Regions from separate parts of the Agarivorans sp. OAG1 genome, predicted to be linked through region 1. Evidence: predicted binding sites of a transcription regulator. Region 1 holds the regulator's gene; each other region holds the start of a gene.
What was found. The regulator sigma-54, encoded in region 1, starts transcription at its own class of promoters, with help from an activator protein. The targets are predictions, from matches to a motif close to GTTGGCACGNNNNTNGNNT.
Positions count from the first base shown of each region.

Region 2: the regulator sigma-54 is predicted to act here: its motif matches at 1,749-1,767, upstream of OAG1_RS17400 (PEP-CTERM sorting domain-containing protein).
Region 3: the regulator sigma-54 is predicted to act here: its motif matches at 1,991-2,009, upstream of OAG1_RS02890 (THxN family PEP-CTERM protein).
Region 4: the regulator sigma-54 is predicted to act here: its motif matches at 1,705-1,723, upstream of OAG1_RS19680 (choice-of-anchor A family protein).

Region 1 is NZ_AP028990.1:4,022,971-4,026,114, forward strand. Features, by position in the region: gene lptA (lipopolysaccharide transport periplasmic protein LptA) at 1-458, shown strand, start outside; gene lptB (LPS export ABC transporter ATP-binding protein) at 458-1,183, shown strand; gene OAG1_RS18280 (RNA polymerase factor sigma-54) at 1,236-2,738, shown strand; gene hpf (ribosome hibernation promoting factor) at 2,763-3,050, shown strand; gene ptsN (PTS IIA-like nitrogen regulatory protein PtsN) at 3,058-3,144, shown strand, end outside.
Region 2 is NZ_AP028990.1:3,826,517-3,829,660, reverse strand. Features, by position in the region: gene OAG1_RS17410 (ABC transporter ATP-binding protein) at 1-684, opposite strand, end outside; gene OAG1_RS17415 (FtsX-like permease family protein) at 1-10, opposite strand, end outside; gene OAG1_RS17405 (hypothetical protein) at 694-1,323, opposite strand; gene OAG1_RS17400 (PEP-CTERM sorting domain-containing protein) at 1,823-2,560, shown strand; gene OAG1_RS17395 (OsmC family protein) at 2,626-3,090, opposite strand.
Region 3 is NZ_AP028990.1:602,400-605,543, reverse strand. Features, by position in the region: gene OAG1_RS02895 (PEP-CTERM/exosortase system-associated acyltransferase) at 1-873, opposite strand, end outside; gene OAG1_RS02890 (THxN family PEP-CTERM protein) at 1,030-1,944, opposite strand; gene OAG1_RS02885 (THxN family PEP-CTERM protein) at 2,371-3,144, opposite strand, start outside.
Region 4 is NZ_AP028990.1:4,327,503-4,330,646, forward strand. Features, by position in the region: gene OAG1_RS19675 (carbohydrate-binding protein) at 1-362, opposite strand, end outside; gene OAG1_RS19680 (choice-of-anchor A family protein) at 635-1,597, opposite strand; gene OAG1_RS19685 (transporter substrate-binding domain-containing protein) at 1,952-2,710, shown strand; gene OAG1_RS19690 (DUF5060 domain-containing protein) at 3,003-3,144, shown strand, end outside.

The sequences.
Region 1 (3,144 bases):
CACTAGAAGACGACTTCAACAAACAAATTATTGTTGATGCTGACCGCCAGCAGGTCAATATCAAAGAAAACCGAGTCACCTTTTACAATAATGTTGTGGTGACTCAAGGCTCGATTAAAATGCACGCCGAAGAGCTAAGCGTTATTGGTAGTGAAGAAAAAGGCAGCGAAGTTATGATTGCTAAAGGCGAACCCGCAACGTTTTATCAATTACTTGATAGCGGCAAGCCAATTGAAGCTGAAGCGAACGAAGTGCGCTACGACTTAAAAACCCAAACGCTAACACTCACTACCAATGCTCAACTCAAACAAGAAGAGAGCTTGGTAAAAGGTAAAATGATCAAATACAGCATCAACAAACAAGAAATGGTGGCACAAGGCGACGAAAACAGCCGTGTAACTACTATTTTCCTACCGCAGCAACTTGACGAACTAACGCCCAAGGAAGACCAGCAATAATGAGTACCCTAATTGCTGAAAACCTAGCCAAAGCCTACAAGGGCCGTAAGGTAGTCAAAAACGTTAGTCTAAATGTAGAAACCGGTAAAATTGTTGGCTTGTTAGGTCCAAACGGCGCTGGCAAAACAACTACTTTTTACATGGTGGTGGGTTTGGTGCCTCGTGACCAAGGCCGCATCCTCATCGATGATGACGATATTTCTAGTACAGCGATGCATACCCGCGCACGCAAAGGCATTGGCTACCTTCCGCAAGAAGCGTCTATCTTTCGCCGCTTATCTGTGGAGAAGAACATTCTCGCCGTATTAGAGACCCGAAAAGACCTCGATAAAGAGCAACAAATTGGTGCATTAGACGACCTTCTTGAAGAGTTTCACATTGGCCATATTCGCAAAAACCTAGGCATGAGCTTGTCAGGTGGTGAACGCCGAAGAGTTGAGATTGCTCGAGCGCTAGCCGCCGCACCTAAGTTTATTTTGCTTGACGAACCCTTCGCAGGGGTAGATCCTATTTCTGTTATCGATATTAAAAAGATCATTGAACATCTACGTGATCGCGGTCTAGGTGTACTAATTACCGACCACAATGTTCGAGAAACTCTCGATGTTTGTGAGCATGCCTATATCGTTAGCCAAGGCGAATTGATAGCCTCAGGAAAGCCAGAAGAAATTCTCGAAAACGAACATGTGAAACGAGTTTATCTCGGAGAACAATTCAAGCTATAGTTAAAGTGCAAGTTTAAAAAAAGACAATAAGAAGAAGGAACAGCGGTAGTTAATGAAAGCATCTTTGCAGTTGCGTCTTGGTCAGCAGTTAACCATGACCCCCCAGTTACAACAGGCCATTCGCTTACTCCAGCTTTCAACACTGGATTTACAGCAAGAGATTCAAGAGGCTCTGGAAAGTAACCCTCTGCTTGAGGCGGATGAGTCTCACGCCAGTGATAGTGACGCAACCGACGCTAAATCTGCCAACGAGAAGTCTACCGAGGCCGAATCCACTGCTGACATAGACAACAGTCAAATTGAAGCAGGCGATGCCATTAATCAAGAAACTGTTTCTGACGACCTTCCTGTTGACTCTACTTGGGACGATATCTACAGCGCCAGTTCTGCCCCAGCCAGCTCATCTGGCAGCGCGGTTAGCGATGACAACGATATGTTGTTTCAGGGCGAAACTGTCGACTCTTTACAAGACCACTTATTGTGGCAAATGCAACTCACTCCATTTAGTGAAGTAGACCAAGCTATTGCTTTAGCCATTATTGATGCAGTAGATGAATCGGGCTACCTCACCCAAGACTGTGAGCAGCTACTAGAGGGCTTACGTTCAAGCGATAACAATGACTTAGATGTAGAGCTAGATGAAGTAGAAGCAGTACTTAAACGCATCCAACATTTCGACCCTGTTGGTATTGCGGCTCGCTCACTGCAGGAGTGCCTACTGATTCAACTAAGCCGTTTTGTTGAAGATACACCTTGGCTAAATGAAGCCAAAGATGTAGTTTCAAATCATATTGATGTATTGGCTAATCGCGATTTTCGTCTATTAGCCCGCAAAACCAAACTTAAAGAAGACCAGTTACGCGAAGTCATGCGTTTGATTCATACGCTTGAACCTCGACCTGGTAACGCGGTTGAGCCTAATCAAGCCCAGTATGTTATTCCGGATGTATCGGTTGTAAAACGCCAAGGCCGCTGGGTTGTAGAGCTCAACCCAGATGCAATGCCTAAGTTGCGTGTTAACTCCCACTATGCATCTTTAAGTAAAACCTCTACCAACGCTAACGATACCCAGTTTATTCGTAGCCACTTACAAGAAGCCAAGTGGTTTATTAAAAGTATCGAGAGCCGAAATGAAACCCTATTAAAAGTATCCAACTGCATTGTTCATCATCAACAGGCGTTTTTTGAATATGGCGAAGAAGCCATGAAGCCAATGGTACTGAACGATGTAGCAGAAGCTGTAGAAATGCATGAATCCACTATTTCCCGGGTAACCACCCAAAAATTCATGCACACACCTCGCGGCATCTTCGAACTTAAATATTTCTTTTCTAGCCATGTGGCTACCGATGGCGGGGGTGAGTGTTCGTCAACCGCTATTCGTGCATTAATCAAGAAACTGGTAGCTGCCGAAAATACCAGTAAACCACTCAGCGACAGCAAAATTGCTGATATTTTGGCAGATCAGGGGATCAAGGTGGCAAGACGTACGATCGCTAAATATCGTGAGTCTTTAGCAATTCCACCTTCTAACCAACGTAAGAGCCTTATCTAAGGCCACTAAAAGGGGAAGATATCTATGCAAATTAACCTTACTGGACACCACGTAGAAATAACTGAATCTTTGAAAGAATATGTCCACACCAAGTTTGCCAAACTCACCCGACGATTCGATCAGATCAATAACGTTCACGTCATCCTCAACGTAGAAAAACTGAACCAAATTGCTGAAGCCACATTACATTTAAACGGCGGCGAAGTATTTGCAACCTCTGAGCATTCTGACATGTATGCCGCCATCGACAGCCTGATTGATAAACTTGATCGCCAAGTCATCAAACATAAAGAAAAACTTAACAAACGTTAGCCCCCCCATGCAACTAAATAAAGTACTTAGCTTGGACTGCACCCAAAGTGCAGTTCAATGCTCTTCAAAAAAACGCGCCCTAGAAATAGTGAGC
Region 2 (3,144 bases), 200 kb from region 1:
GGCGACGCATGCGCTAACCTCCTTGGATAATACCTGTCCGTCTAGTAGTTCTATTTGTCGGTCGCAATGTTCACTCATCCGGTTATCGTGAGTGGCGATCACAAAGGTGGTGTTGTGGCTTTTGCCAATGGCCTTCATCAGCTCTACAACTTGGTGGGCGGTGTGGCTGTCGAGGCTAGCTGTTGGTTCGTCGGCAATTACCAAGCGAGGCTGGTGAATCAAAGCTCGTGCCACAGCAATGCGTTGTTGTTGGCCCCCCGACAAACGGTCGGGTTTAGCTTGCGCAAAGTCGGCCATGCCTACTGCATCTAAAATTTGCATAATGCGCTGCTTGCGTTGTTGGCTAGGCACTTTATTTAGCATTAGCGGATACTCTACATTTTCGTAGGCGCTCATTACTGGCACTAAATTAAAGCGCTGGAATACAAAGCCCAGCTGTTGTCGCCGTAGCTGCATACAATGCTGTGGGTCTTTATCTAGTTTTACCCCATCAAAATACAGCTCGCCTTGGTAGTTAAGATCTAGCAAGCCACAAATATTAAGTAAGGTGCTTTTGCCTGAGCCTGATGGGCCGCAAAGGGCAATCATTTCACCAGCACGAATATGTTCATTAACATTGTTAAGCGCTTGCTGGCTTACTTGGCCGGTTTGGTAAAACTTACTTAAGCCTTTAAATTGCAACATATTCTATCCTTAGCCCTTATTTTGCTTAGCCATTAACTGCGCGGTGAGCTGGCTGTAATCATCATTTACACCGCTTTGCTGTAGTTGCTTAAACCATTGTTGAGCCAGTGCCGGTTGCTGGTTGTTTAAAGCCGCCTCTACAGCAAAGCGGTACACCCATGAGGTGGCTTGGGCAGGAGATTGCAAAAAGCGCTGGTCATTAAGTACTTGTTTGAATAACTGCATGCCTTGGTCTTGGTAATTAAAAAAGTCTGGCACGCTGGTAAAGGTAACTGCGGCCGTTGCCTGCATATATATCGCTTGAGGAAGGTAGCGATATTGCTGCTGCCATTGCTCTTCTCCAATCATATTTAAGGCTTTATCCATGCGTGCTAAGCCATCTTCGGTGTAGCGCATTTTGGTCCAAGGCATCCAAGCATCGTCACCTTTTAAAGTCTCGGTTCCACCCAGATAAAACAAAGTCCAAGGGTCTGAAGGTTGCTGCTGATGGACGAGTTGTAGCTCTTTATACAGTGAATCTAGCTGCGAGTAGTCACCTTGGGCTGCTTGAAAGTAAGAGGCAAGTTGTTGCTCGTTAATGCTAGCGCTTGCTGAATAAGAGCAAATAAGTAGTAGGCTGGCTAAAGTAAGCTTTTTCATGATCAATCCTTGTCAGTGTGAGTACATGAGCAAGATTACGATTGATATTCCCTTACAGCTGCATGATGCGATAAAAGGCAAAACCGCCGGACTAAATGCCGATAGCGAAGGATGAATGGATTGAGAGTACCGTTATCGATGGCGACGCTTTCTGTAAATTGCGGCTAGCATTGGGCTGCCATTAAAACCTTATAAGTTAACCCTTAGCGCCGTCATTGTTGGAGTTGAATGGTGATTTGGAGTGTTAGCGTTATTCACCTGTGAAAAATGCGCTGCTTGATGAGTTAGCTGTTTAAAAGCTGAATAAATATAAAATCTTAGAATTTACAGATTATAAACACTGCTTTAATGTCAGCTATTTATACAAATATTTATTTTGAATCACTTATTATTTTTTAACTACTTGTTTTAAAAGATATTAGTTTTTTGGTATGACAAGTGCATCCGTGTTTAGTGATATGTAGGAAAATACTTGCTACATCCAAAAAAGGAATTAAACATGCTGAATCTACGTCATTCATTGGTATTAAGCTTTTTACTGGTGCTAGGTAATGCCCACGCTGGAGTGATAGTTGTTGATTACAATGGGTCTTTTGATGAGGCAGATGTAGTTGCTGAAGGTGGCTTGCCTGCTGGTGATTTTGACACCATTGGTGGGGTCGATGATGTTGCACTTTTCAATTTAGTGGAAGGTGAGAACGCCTTTTATGGTTCAATTTACAGCCCGCTGGACAGCGGAGATGTTTTCAATATTGGCATTACCGCAGGTATGCGTTTAGTAGGAGCCAGTATCGATTGGGGAACCAACTTGCCTGGTATTAATTGGACCTTCGGCACACCTATTTCACCTGATTATCGCCAACAAAGTACATTTGGCGCTACTGCGCCAACTTGGTTCCTTGAAGAGAGTTCTACAACGCCAGAAATTTTTACCATTCCTGAACTAGAAGATGGGGTTTTGGGTTTAAATGGCAAAAGTTTTGATGCACCAAGTTTAGATGTTACTGAAGGTATTTACTTGAGTAGCCTGCTTGATCAAGGCCACACTTGTGCACAAACCTATGTGGTTAATTTTCCAGGTTATAGCCCTGAATGTGTAGAAGGTATTGATTATAAACTTACCTTCATTGTTGAGAGCACTTTGCCGGTAACGCAGGTTTCTGAGCCGAGTACTATTTTGTTAGCTATGTTTGCGATGCTTGGGTTTGGCGTTTCAAGAAAGAGACTTAACAAATAACAAGCTAGTTTCTTATTCATTAAAGCCTTGGTCTCACCAAGGCTTTTTTATTGGCTGGCTTAGAGCTACAGCGCAATATTGGTTGTTACTTTTGTGGTCACAGAGTTAGCAATAAAGCATTGCTGGTGGGCTTGATGATGCATTTTCTCAAGCTTAGCTAGGCTCACCTCTTGCCCTGAAAAAGCCACTTTAGGGTTGAGCTTTACCTCTGTCATGGCCATTTTTCCTTGCTCATTTAAGGCCATTATTCCTACCGCTTTGTCTTCATAGCTATCCACTACCAAACGGTTTTTAGCGGCAATGGATAAGAAAAACAGCATGTGGCAGCTAGATAACGAGGCAACAAAGGCCTCTTCTGGGTCAACGTTTGCTTCTACCGAGTAAGGCAGCGGCACCACATGTGGTGACGACGAGGCTGCAACAGTTTGGCCGCCATCAAAGTGCCAATGGTGGCCTCGGCTGTAATGGTTGTCGGTATAAGCTTCATCGGTTTGGCGTTGCCACTCTACAATGGCGAAGTATTCAGACATAAGCATTCCTGCGGTGAGTTAGCAAAGTTAAAACAACACGGCCTTAGCATGCTG
Region 3 (3,144 bases), 1.4 Mb from region 1:
ACTCGGTGAATACATTTTTTTAATATAGTCATCATTGTCATCATTGTTTCTAGCTGCTAGACAACCCTTTTCTACTTCTTTATCAATGTTACGCATCAAGACTTGAAAGCCTACCGGTAAAGTACGTGTAAGTGTTCCTGCACTAATGTAGTAAGGCGCGCGTAAGCCATGATACTCAATAGCTGGACCAAGCTGCTCAAACTTAATACCTAAAAAGCTCATACTTCTAGCAAGACGCGGCTCCATCATAACAAACGCGTGATGGGTGCCAGCTCGCACAGCTAGAGCGGCAATAGACAAATACAAACCAATAGCTAAAAAAGGAAAGCAACGTAACTCTTCCTCAGAATAGGTTTGCTCATTGATCGCACCAGAGGCAGCACCATCAAAGTTATCCGCTTTACGACGTCGGAATTGTGGGCGAACCGCTAAACGCGATATTTCACAAATTTCGCTTCTAGCAAATTGCGAAGGGTGATATTTAGCACCTTCAATAGCATTAGAACAAAACTTCTCGATGGGCAGTAACTCATCTTTACTAGAAGGAGATACTATTCGCACACAGCCTGCATAGTTGGTACTAGGTTTGTGCTCGATTAAACAAAAGCGAGAGTATTCATCAAACTCATCTTGTTCCATACCGTTTTCACGGACTGGCTCAAAATTAAGTTCCTCACAGTATACGTCATGACGAATTCGAAATGCTTCTTGTACGGTATCGGTTTTATAAGCAACTACCGGGCGAAGATACTCTGCAAAGTGCTGAGCAATTAGCTTAGCTTCTCGCTTAACCAATAACGAAATGCCACCTCTCACAACAGCCCCAAGATAAGGGATACTTGCTAGGTTTTTCACATGTTTGTTTCGGATCATAAAGCGCTCTCAAAGCTTCAAACTTTCTAAACATAACATTTAGATTTTAGAAACAATTTAGAATTATAAAAGGCAGGCTTGCAGAAAAAACAAAGCGCAGAACTAGGCTGCGCTTTGGATGTACAATGCTAAAACTTAGCGACTTTTAATTAAGCATTATGCGCGGCGACGAACAGCTGCCAAGCCTAATAGACCTAATCCAAAGATAGCTAATGTTCCTGGCTCTGATACTTGTGCAGCAGAGATAGCGAAACCAGCTTTCAATTCGTTAGTTTTATCTTCTTCTGTAAGGAAGCCAATACAAGTTGCGTTTGGTCCACAATCAATATCACCTAATACTTCTAAACCTTGTAGGCGAGTAGTTAGGGTGTATACATAGTCATCGTAACCTGGAATTGGTAGTACGAAGCTATTTGTTAAGTAAATGTCATCACCCACTTCTGTGTATGTAACATCTGGACCCAACACGATAGTGAATAAGTCAGAACAGCCTTCTTGGTTAATACCGGCTTGTCCTACCAACTGAGTTGGCTCGTACTTACAAACATTGTTAGTTGGCGTGTTGTAGGTTTCTTCAAAAATCACACCGAACTGAAGTACAGGTGCTGGAGCTAATGGGAAAGCAACAGGTGCTGTAGGTGCAAGGAACAAACCATCAAACAATGTAGCTGCTACTAGAGTATCACCGGTTACACCCCAGTTTTCGTGTACAAGGCCAGTACCTTCTGAAAATGCTAAAGCACCAACACCATCTACAACACTGGTAGTCACAGTACCTGATTTAGAATCTTCAATATTCAAAGCACTTTTCTTAAGATCTGGGTTTTCAGCAGCGTACGGGTCACCCCAAGCAAGAGACTTAGGAAGCTCGCCACCAAAAAGTGGGTCAAAATCATCTAAAGTTTCGCCAGTTGCATCAATACCCGTTGGGTCAATTGAACCAGCATCAGAAGTCCACTGATCGAAACCAGCTTCGTTTAGGTAATCCCAGTCAGTGATAAGAGCAGCGTTAGCAGAGATGCTTGCAAAACCTAAGCTAGCCGCCAAGCATGTAAGTTTTAATTTGTTCATGTCACCCATCCATTTGGTCAGTACGATTCGAAATACAAGTCATACAAAGCAATCTAGGTGCCAACTTTAAAAAACCTTTAAAAGCAGTAGCTTAAGAAATAACCAAATCATTGAAGTAAATAGGATGTAAAAATTACTGACACAAAAACCCATTATGTTTACCACCGTAAAAGATCCTTAAGATCCTTGTTCTAAAGCTTAATGTATGAAGATTTCCCTTACTAAATCCAATTAACGATTTACCTTGGACCAACAAACAACATTCTGGTGTTAAGTTGCTAAGCACTATAAAGGTAGATGAGAAAGCAGAACCTTCGAACAAGACAGTTACGATTGAGAATTTGAGCTTTGGAAGTGAGAGTTTCTTGAAGGAAATAAAAAATTACTGCTGCGAAAGCGCAGCAGTAATTATATAAGAGCAGCTAATTAAGCGCGGCGACGAACAGAAGCCAAACCTAGCAAACCTAAGCCAAAGATAGCTAAAGTACCTGGCTCAGTTACTTGAGCAGCAGAAATAGCGAAAGCTGCCTTTAATTCGTTCTTCTGGTTTTCTTCAGTTAAGAAACCAATACATGTAGAGTCAGGACCACAATCTAGATTATCTAATACAGTTAAGCCTTGAAGACGAGTAGTTAAGGTATACACGTAATCGTCAAAACCAGGAATTGGTAGAATGAAGCTGTTCTGAAGGTAGATATCATCGCCAACTTCAGTAAACGTAACTCCGTCATCTAGTACCAATGTGAATAAATCAGCACAGCCAGCTTCATTAATGCCAGCTTCACCTACTTTAGTATCACCGTATTTACAGATGTCATTAGTAGGAGTGTTGTACGTTTCTTCAAACAATACATCAAACTCAAGAACCGGCGCAGGTAGTGCTGGGCCAACAAAAGGAGCTAGAGGTTGCAGGAACAAGCCATCAAACAAAACTGCTGAAGACAAAGTATTGCCAGTTACACCCCAGTTTTCATGGGTAAGGCCTGTACCTGTTACGAAATCCAATGCACCAACACCGTCAACTACACTTGTACTTACTTGACCAGACTGAGCGTCGTCAATCTCAAGTGAACTTTTGATAAGTTGAGGGTTTACAGCGCCGTATGGTGTACCCCATGCAAGGCTTTTAGGTAACTCACCACCAAAAAGAGGATCAAACTCATCGGCTGTTGCGCCGCCGGTATCAATACCTAGTTGGCC
Region 4 (3,144 bases), 300 kb from region 1:
TCTAGGGTAACCCAGTTTTGCCAGCCACCAGTTCCTTTTACTTTTACCGTGGCTTTTTCAGCGTTATTAGCCAGCACAACAAAGCGCCCGCCATTAGTATCACTGGCTACTCGCGCAGAAAACGTGTATTCGCCAGCAGCTGGAACATCGATGGCGTATTCCACCCAATCACCATTTTCAATATAACCAACATTGTTTCCGCCATCGGCATCGGCCGTAGGTTCTGTTTGTACCCCTTGCTGTTGGCTAAAGTTTTCGGCTTTTACTTTAATCGCCGCATTAGCCGCTGTACTTAGGCTAGCCATGGCAACCAGGGCTGATGTCAGCAGTAGATTTTTAATATGCTTAGGTAATACGCTCATTGATTTGCTCCCTCATTATCTCTATCAAATTATGTTCTACGACCAAATATCGATATGGCTTGATACTGCGCTAAGCGGATGTTCAAAATTCGGCCTAAGGCCAAAACTACTCGCATTTATTTCATCAGTTAAATTTATTTAGCAGAGATTATGTGAACGCTCACACTAGTGGGTGATTTAGTTAACGCTTATAAAAAAACAGAACAGCTTAGCGGGATCAAAAAAGCCCCAAGTAAACTTGAGGCTTTCAATCAGATTTAATCGAGAGGAACTTAGATGCGACTACGACGACGCGACACGATGACTAAAGCTAAGCCCAAAATAAATAGCATAAAGCTTGAGCTTTCGCTTACCACTGCGGGTACTTGCGGGGGAGTCCAATCAAAACCATGGCTATGAAACTCTCTGCCACCTGTATAACTCTTGGCAGCTACACTTCCGTCAAATACTGCACCACCTGTAATATCAGCGTCTAAGGCTAGCACCGAACCTACAGTTGCTAAGTTATTGAAGTTGATTGATTCCGCTTCATAGAAGTTCCACAAAATATTCTCTGCGCCAAGGTTACCTAAACCCGCATCAATGGCAAAGCCGTTCCCGGTAAGGTTTACCCCACCAGCAATATCTACAATGCTACCAGATACGTTAATGATCACTGTTTCAGCTAAACCAGCATCTAAAGACAAAGAATTGTTTTGAGCGAAGATACTAGAAAAATCAACATCAAACACCGCCACGCTATCGCTACCGGCGTAGGACAAATGGCTGCCACTTAGTACTGCGTTACTGGTTAGGCCGGCGAAGTAAGCAGAGTCTGCTCTTAGCTCCGCTTCTACGGCAGCAAAAGTAGCCTGCATATCCAGTTGATTTTTAGCGCTGATGCTTTGAACTGCTGAGCCGCCACCGTTAAGGTTAACATTGCCATTTACATTGTAGCTGCCGCCATAACTTAAGCTGCCAGCATTAAGGTTAATATTGGTAGCGTTAACGTCACCCACAACAGTCACGGTGTCTTTATTAATAACCGTGGTTTCTCGGGTTGCAAAAGTAGGCGAATGACCTGAAGCATTTAGATTACCGCCAAGAAGAGTGCGACCTTCTACTTCTCCACCTTGGTAGTTGTAATCACCGGTAAGAATTAAGTTGTAGTCACTTAATACGCTGGCTTGAGAAGCAACAGACAAGGCCAATGAAAAGGTCACAAGCGTAAATCGACTTAACTTTGCAAAATACATAAAACATTTCCTACTACTACGGTAACGACCGAAAACTGATAACTATTTGACCAAGTTTATATTTTTCAAATACTTAGAAATACAAACTATTAAAACTGACAGCTTAGAAGCAGGAATTAGGCCAACTAACTAAAAGCGTTAATTTTCATGGCTTTATTCATGTGTATATATTATTAAACAATACAATAAGAGTTTAGTTGTAAAAAAATTCGACAAGATTGGAAAAGCAGTCTAGCGAGCAACGATACTCTGCTGGAAACCTTGCTTAAAGCTAGGCGAGAACTACGCTTAATATACGCTTTAGCTTTTTTACTCAGCTGTGTTTATTACCAATAGAGAGTTACCATTATTTATTTGTTCCGTACCCTTTTCTGTTTAAGCCTAGTGATAATCAGTAACCAGAGCGCTGCTGAAAGCATCACTATAGCCAGCGGTGAGCATCCACCCTTCACCTCTCAATACCGCGATGATGAAGGTTTAATAAATGCCATTGTTAAAGCCTCGTTTGCTGCCGTAGAAACAGAGGTGAATTTTCGTTATTTGCCCTGGCAACGCGCATTAAACTCCAGCCGAGTAGGTAGTTATGTAGCCACTTCTTATTGGGCGATTAAATCTGAACGTCAAGAGCATTTCTTTCACTCCGAGCCACTTTGGTACGGTGGAAGCGTATTAGTTAGCTTAAATTCAACTGGGGAGTTCACCAGCCTAGCCAGCTTAAAAGGCAAAGTCGTAGGCGCCGTGCGAGGTTACACCTATACCGAAGATTTTTGGCTAAATGGTGACAAAGGCCTATATGAAATCGAAGAGGTGAATTCAGACTTACAAAACCTAAAAAAGCTGTTTGCCAAACGCATCGATGCATTTTTAATTGATAGAGTCGCCGCAACTACCCTTATAAACCGTTACTTAAGTCCTCAACAGCGGGCAGTTTTGTGTATATCTAATAATGATGTAATGAGCAGTAGCGTGCATTTGCTCATATCGCGTAAAACTGAAGGCGCCGCTAAGCTGCTTAAATCATTTAATCGTGGTTTAGCAACAATAGTTAACAACGGCCAATACCAACAAATAGCCAATCGTTACCCAATGATCACCCATGGCTTCTTAAAATAGTCCTTTCTCTGTCAGCTGTCGCTAATGAGCAACAGCTTAAACCCTCATTCTCAGCCCTTAAATAATATGAGATTAAAATTGATTAAAAAAATCAATTAAAACAATTAATTACAACTTTACATATTGATAATTAATTGCTCAAATCCTCGCTGACAAAAAACATTATAAAAAGTTAATCAATTTAAATACTCAACGCTAAGTACAAACGTTACAGACCAGACGACTGGTTTATCACTGATAAAGATAAGCCTTCTTTGCACTTTGTTGATCAAACAAACACAAGGAAAATCCAGTGAAACAACATAAACACAAAGCGAGAAAGACCAAGGATTTAGTAGGCTTTTTATGCCTTGTCTTTTCTTTATTTGCCAATGCCGGAACAGGCAGCCAAGGCATCAACTTAAATCAATTGCTAGATAGCTTCAGCGCTCAGC